3 regions of the Neorhizobium turbinariae genome follow, and region 1 is predicted to be linked to each of the others. Evidence: riboswitches for the same ligand, from Rfam matches in the RefSeq annotation. Region 1 holds a riboswitch; each other region holds the start of a gene.
The links. A riboswitch is a leader RNA that binds a small molecule or an ion and turns the genes downstream of it on or off. The one in region 1 is predicted to bind cobalamin.
Positions count from the first base shown of each region.

Region 2: it holds a riboswitch for cobalamin, as region 1 does, so the genes downstream of both, M0654_RS06285 (TonB-dependent receptor domain-containing protein) here and M0654_RS20375 (CbtB domain-containing protein) in region 1, are expected to answer to the same signal.
Region 3: it holds a riboswitch for cobalamin, as region 1 does, so the genes downstream of both, M0654_RS20035 ((2Fe-2S) ferredoxin domain-containing protein) here and M0654_RS20375 (CbtB domain-containing protein) in region 1, are expected to answer to the same signal.

Region 1 is NZ_JALPRY010000026.1:13,041-15,301, forward strand. Features, by position in the region: gene cobW (cobalamin biosynthesis protein CobW) at 1-64, opposite strand, end outside; gene M0654_RS22975 (DUF1636 family protein) at 61-600, opposite strand; cobalamin riboswitch at 558-764, opposite strand; cobalamin riboswitch at 826-1,017, shown strand; gene M0654_RS20375 (CbtB domain-containing protein) at 1,052-1,228, shown strand; gene M0654_RS20380 (CbtA family protein) at 1,239-1,985, shown strand; gene cobO (cob(I)yrinic acid a,c-diamide adenosyltransferase) at 1,982-2,261, shown strand, end outside.
Region 2 is NZ_JALPRY010000007.1:247,841-250,101, forward strand. Features, by position in the region: gene M0654_RS06280 (malonate--CoA ligase) at 1-489, shown strand, start outside; cobalamin riboswitch at 608-811, shown strand; gene M0654_RS06285 (TonB-dependent receptor domain-containing protein) at 997-2,261, shown strand, end outside.
Region 3 is NZ_JALPRY010000025.1:29,468-31,728, reverse strand. Features, by position in the region: gene M0654_RS20040 (GTP-binding protein) at 1-597, shown strand, start outside; cobalamin riboswitch at 640-831, shown strand; gene M0654_RS20035 ((2Fe-2S) ferredoxin domain-containing protein) at 892-1,728, shown strand; gene M0654_RS20030 (class I SAM-dependent methyltransferase) at 1,831-2,261, shown strand, end outside.

The sequences.
Region 1 (2,261 bases):
TCTTTCCCGCTCCAAGGAAACCGGTCACGACTGTACACGGCACACGATCAACATCGATGGTCATTGGGGCAAGTCCTCATGATGATGGAAAGGAGGGATGCGAGCTGTCATACCTTTGCCGCGGAGACAGGAGGGCCGACCGCGCAAGGGCAGAAAGCCGCGTTCATCCTGAGCGAGCATCATGGCGCCATGGACGATGTCATCAACGTTCCCAAGGGCAAGGTGACCGAACACGTAAGACCATCCGGAGCGGTGCCTGAAGGCTGCGCTCGGACTTTTCTCGCAGTTGGCGAGGCAGGTCACAGGCTTCACCGAAAGTGGCAGATGTGCAGTTGCCTGTCGCAGCGCGTGGATCAGTCCGATCCCGGGCCGCGAGTCATCCTCGGACCCTGCACGGCAGTTTGTGCACACGAAGATCGTTACATCGGGTTCAATGTTAGGCTGATCGTTGATCAATGCCGCGTTCCAACTCAACTGAATGTGGGGCGCGGAGGCAGACTCGCACTTACGGATCTGCCATCGTGATCGTCGCTTCCACCGGAGCACCCCGCCCGGCAAAGCACAGCATCTCAACGGCAGGTCTCCTGGCTCGCGGGTCATTGCTCTCAAACCAGCCTTCCCGGGTGTCTCCCAGTGGCCTTATGGCTGAAGCTATCCGCTTACAGTTGCGGGGGCAGCCGCGGCATTGATCCAAATTGAATCGCACCGCATTCCCTTTTCGTCCCTCCCGTTGCCGGAAAGGAACCGTCAGCATTTCAGTAAGCCCGCGTATGGGGTCGTGTCAATGCGTTCTCCTATTCGGATTGCCCTCAAGGACGATTAGAGTATAGTGCCGATATCGTCGGTGTCCGAACGGGACGAAAAGGGAATGCGGTGAGACTGATAGTCGATTCCGCGGCTGCCCCCGCAACTGTAAGCGGAGAGCTTTACTCCCAAGTGCCACTGGAGAAATCTGGGAAGGCGGGAGAAAGCGTGTGATCCGCAAGCCAGGAGACCTGCCGACGCGTTGGTGAAGAAGATGCTCTCGGGGTTGAGGGCGAAAGGAAACGATATGACGACCAAGACGGCAGCCATTGCACTCGGTGCCTCCGCTTCCAAGATTGTTCCCCTTAGCATAACGGCCATGCTCGGCATGTTTGTTATAGGGTTCGTAGGCTTCTCGCATATGGAGGTTGTTCACAACGCCGCGCACGATTCGCGTCATTCACTCGCGTTCCCCTGCCACTGAGGAAGCCGACATGTACTTGTTTCGCAACATCGTCTTGGCGGCGGTGGTGTCCGGGCTTGTGTCTGGGCTCATCCTTACCGTGCTGCAGAGCTACGCCACGATCCCACTTATTATTCACGCTGAAACCTTTGAAGGCAAAGGCGAGGAGGTTGGGCATTCCCACTCCCATGCGCATGATGAGGGTACGCCTGCACATGATCATGGAGAAGAGGGATGGACGCCGGCCGACGGCACGGAGCGCTTCGTTTACACGGCTGCTTCCAACATGCTTGCTGGGATCGGCTTCGCTCTCATTCTGTTGACGGCGGCGGAGGCGCTGGGAACGCTCAATGGGTGGAGGAGTGGGCTTATGTTTGGCTTAGCCGGCTTCCTTGCCTTCAGCCTGGCGCCGGGGCTCGGACTGCCGCCAGAACTTCCCGGGATGCCTGCAGCCGATCTGGCCGCGCGGCAGTTGTGGTGGTTTGCGACGGTAGCTTTGACCGCACTGGGGCTGGGTCTGCTCGCTTATACCAAAGCGCCAACCCTCGCTGTGTTGGGCATCCTTTCACTTGTTGCCCCTCATCTGTGGGGCGCGCCCCTACCCGACACTCACGAAACAGCGGTTCCGTTGGAATTGCATGCGCGTTTTGTAGCATCCGTTTTCGCAACAAGCCTGCTTTTCTGGGCGATGCTCGGCACAGTCTCAGGCGTTGTGAGAGCTCGACTTCGCGGTGGAGAGGAGGCATATTCCAACGGCGCGGCAGAGCCAGTGCGGTGAAACAGGTCGACGAACAAGTCGAGGCACGCCATCGCGCCAAGATGGCAAACCGTAAATCCATTCAGGATGCTGAAGTTGCGGAGAAGACCTTGGAAAAGGGCCTTCTCCTCGTGCACACCGGCTCCGGCAAGGGTAAATCCACTGCGGCCTTCGGCCTAGCTTTGCGGATGCTTGGCAACAACAGGCGTGTCGGTATCGTCCAGTTCATCAAAGGCGCCTGGTCTACCGGAGAGCAACCTGCGCTCGCGGTCTTCGGAGATCGTGTGGTCTGGCATA
Region 2 (2,261 bases), on a different contig from region 1:
GGCGAAACAGGCATGATCGAGGTGAAGGGTCCCAACGTCTTCAAGGGCTACTGGCGCATGCCGGAAAAGACGCAAGCCGAGTTTCGGCCCGATGGCTTCTTCATCACCGGCGATCTCGGGATCATTGACGACCGTGGCTACGTGCACATCGTGGGGCGGGGCAAGGACCTCGTCATCTCCGGCGGATACAACATCTATCCGAAGGAGGTCGAGACGGAAATCGACCAGTTGGATGGTGTCGTGGAAAGTGCCGTCATCGGCGTCGCGCATCCGGATTTTGGCGAAGGAGTCACCGCGGTTGTTGTTCGCAAACCCGGTGCCACCATCAAGGAACAGGACATCCTTGACGGGCTGAGCGACCGGCTGGCCCGTTACAAACAGCCGAAGCGGGTGATCTTCGTGGATGAGCTACCGCGCAACACGATGGGCAAGGTGCAGAAGAACGTGCTTAGGAACAGCTACGCTGATCTTTACGGCCCGGTCGCGTGATACCGGTCGCAACAGGTTGGTGTGTCCAAAGGTCCTCATCCCTGTGAACAACATGCGGTACGGCGGTATCCGCCGTGCCCTCTGGCGCAAGGTCGGTTGACGACACCGGCCATGCGACGTATCCAGATCTTGAGATGGTTCTGCCTCGGCAGATTAAAACGGGAACGTGGTGATGCTCATCTTGGGCCATTCCACGACTGCCCCCGCAACTGTGACCGCTGAGCCCTCTTCCACAATGCCACTGGAGACATCCGTCTCCGGGAAGGCGGAAGAGGAGCAATGACGCGGAAGTCAGGAGACCTGCCATTTCAGTCACCCATGCAAGAACACGGGGTGTGTTCCTGCGCGGCTACCGTTGCGGTGACGATCGATGAACGTTGCCGTGGCGGGGTAAGTGCAGGCTGTTTCTGCATCTGTCCCCCGACACGACCTTTGATGGACCTGCGCTTTGCGGCGCATGGAGTTGGAGCGGATATGCGCAAACTAATCCCGTTATTGGGACCTGTGATGATAATGACTAGTGGCAATGCCCATGGACAGCAGGTTGAGCAGGAGGCTGTCCTTGAACCCATCGTGATTTCCGCGCCGCTGAGGCGGGAAGCGGACATTGCCACCGCGACAAGTTCTGTCACCGTAATTGACGAAGCCGAGATTCGTGCCAGTGCGGCATCGGATCTTGCCTCATTGCTACGCTCGTATCCCGGCGTGAGCATCGCCACGTTTGGCGGGTTCGGCTCGAATGCCGAGGTAACCCTGCGCGGTGTCTCACCGACCCAGACGCTCGTGCTCATCAACGGGGTGCGCGCCTCATCAGCCACCAGCGGCACCACGTCCATCTTCAACGTGCCGCTCGAGTCCATCTCGCGCATCGAGATCGCCAATGGCGCGCATTCGGCGCAGTACGGATCCGACGCCATCGGCGGCGTCATCAATATCATCACCAAGGATGGTTCCGGTTGCCCCGACGGCAAGGACCACTGCTCGACGGTGACGGTCGGCGTGGAGCACCCGTGGGGTGCGTCTGGCCGCGTCGAAACCCGCGGCAAGACCGAGGGCGGCTTGAACTACGGGTTCGGGATCACCGGCCGGGGAACGCGAGGGTATGACTTCACCGGCCCGACCTCCTGGGGACACGAGCCCGATGATGATGGTTTCCGCCAAGGCAGTTTCGACCTTCGCTTGTCACAGGATTTCGATTGGGGCAGGCTTTATGCCGACGGTTTCTACGCACGCGGCATGTCAGAGTTCGATGCCTTCCCCGATTCCAACGAAGCGCGCACAGTGACATTTGCCGGCAAGGTTGGCGCACAGATCAACCATACGAATGACTGGTTCTCGCGCATCGAAGTGTCGAACGCCATTGACGACGCACGAAATCATCGCGATGGCGTCCCGGGCCACGAAGACTATCGCACCGTGCGCTCTGGCGTCTTGTTGACCACCCAGAAAACGCTCAAGACGGATCTTGCCGAACACGTCTTCAGCGGCGGGGTAGAAGCCTACCGCGAACAGATTGACACCAATGTCGTGAGCTACGCGGTTGAGGACCGCACACTCGCGGGCATCTTCGGGCAGTACGCGCTGTCGATGGGATCGTTCAACGTCGATGCTGGCCTTCGCCATGACTATAATGAACAGTTCGGGGAAGCGACCACCTACAATCTCGGCGCGCGCTACGAACTGATGGAAGGACTAAGCGCGCGCGCCTCCTTTGGCACGGGGTTCCGCGCCCCGACCTTCAATGACCTCTATTACCCCGGTTGGTCGAACCC
Region 3 (2,261 bases), on a different contig from region 1:
CTCAACCCGAGTGCCAAGCTTATCGAAGCCGATTGGGGAAAGGTGGACCTGAAGGAGGTGCTGGGCACCGGTCGTTTCGACTTTGCCAAAGCAGAGACCAAGCCGCTGTGGTTCAAGGAACTGCATGGTTTCAAGGACCATGTCCCGGAGACCGAAGAATATGGCATTCGCTCCTTCGTCTATCGCGCCAAGAAGCCGTTCGATCCGTTGAAGTTCCAAGCCTTCATCGATCGCTCCTGGCCGGGCGTCGTGCGAGCAAAGGGCTTCTTCTGGCTGGCGACGCGGCCCGATTATGTTGGCGAAATGAGTCAGGCAGGCGCGCTCGTGCGCACCCAGAAGATGGGTCGCTGGTGGACATCCGTGGCGAGAGAGCAGTGGCCGCGCGATCCGGGCTTCATTGACATGATGAAGCCCTATCTTGATCCGGTCTGGGGAGACCGTCGCCAGGAAATCGTCTTCATTGGTGCAGACCCGATGGACGAGGCGAAAATCCGTAGCGAGCTGAATGCCTGCCTGATCGACAGCCCGGTCTTCCTGCCAGAGCTATGGCGAAATCTGCCGGATCCTTTCGCTTCGTGGGAGCAGCGCGCCGCCTGACCTTGAGAGGAGCGGGCAAACGTTGACAGCCGTTGGGGACATTGTAGGTTGGGCAGGTCAAGGTTCTTCCGTCGGTGACGGAAGCTAAGAGGGAATCCGGTGCGATACCGGAGCTGTCCCGCAACTGTGAGCGGTGAGCCGTTCGCCCATTATGTCACTGGCACAAAAGCCGGGAAGACGGGCGACAGGCTTTGACCCGCGAGCCAGGAGACCTGCCTGACGAAAGAGAATTCCGTGGTCGGGGTGTGCCACAGGAATGACGACGTAGCTGCTTCCGAAGATTCGGAACCTGCTTTGCCGCCATTTTTGCTGCCTCCTCGGATGTTTGAGAGTGAGGCATTGAGCAACAAAATCCGTCCTGCCAACGGCACACGCAAGAGCGCGATCTTGCTGATTGCCAAATCGGCCTTCGCTGCCTCGCCGCACCGCGCGATGCAGCGCATGACTGATCTGGTCGCATCCTCGCAGTCGGGAACCCTTGTTCGCTTCGCCTTCACCGAGCAGGGCACGCCATCCCTCCATGAAGCCCTGAGCGCGTTGTTGGATGAGGAAGTCGACGAGATCTTTATCGTTCCGCTCGTCCTGCCTATGGAGCCGAGCTTCCACATCTGGCTGAAGAAATCGCTGACGCGATGGAAGAGCTCAGACGACCGGCCCTGGCCAGTTCTTTCCATTGCAAGGGACATCGCGTCCAGCGCGTTAATGGGGCAACTGCTGAACGATCTTCTGGCAACAGCGGATGAACTTCAGGTTCCCGCTCCTCACCCGCCTCCCCTCGAAGGCTCCTTGGTTCCTGCCCAAAAGCGTCGGGTGCTGGTCTGCGAAGGTGGAGCCTGCAACTTAGCCGGCGCAGACGCCATCTGGGGGCATCTGCGCAACCAGCAGGAACGCCTAAAGCTGCGCGTTATCGGCGATGGCACCATGACCGCCAAGTCCACCTGCCTTGGCCCCTGCAATTTGGCACCCGTTCTGCAGGTTTTTCCTGAGGGCACTTATTACGGCGGCGTCACCGAGCAAGCGGTGAACCGGATCATAACCGAACACCTGCTCGCCGGCCAGGTCGTCGAGGACTTCGCCTACCACCCAACAGGCCGCAAGCAGCGGCTTCGCAACCCATCGCTAACGAGCTGACGAGACCAGATTGCTTCAACATCCACTCGACATCGCGCAAAGAACAGTCAGATGGGGCGCTCAATCCCTTGACCCTTCCTGCACTTCGGGGATGCCACAGTGATGGATCGCGTTGCACCTACGACTGCTGCGGCAATGGCGGACCATTGGAATTCCCGTGCCTGGAGGTTCGACGGGGCGGCCTCGCACCGGCGCGATGCGGATGCATGGCGAACAGTCTTCAACGCAGCCCTGGGAGGGGCTCCGCTGGACGTCTTGGATCTTGGCTGCGGAACGGGAGCATGCGCGCTTTTAGCAGGCAGCCTTGGCCACCGGGTGACCGCAGTCGATGGATCAGCGGAGATGCTAGCTCATGCAAAAGCAGCAGCCACCGAGGCTAATCTATCCATCGAGTTCATCAACGCCACGATGGATGAGGCGGCGCTACCCACGGCTAGCGCCGAAATCGTCACGCTGCGCAACGTCCTGTGGACCCTTGAGAACCCGTCTGCGGCACTTACCCTGGCACGCAAGCTTCTGCGGCCGGGCGGGAT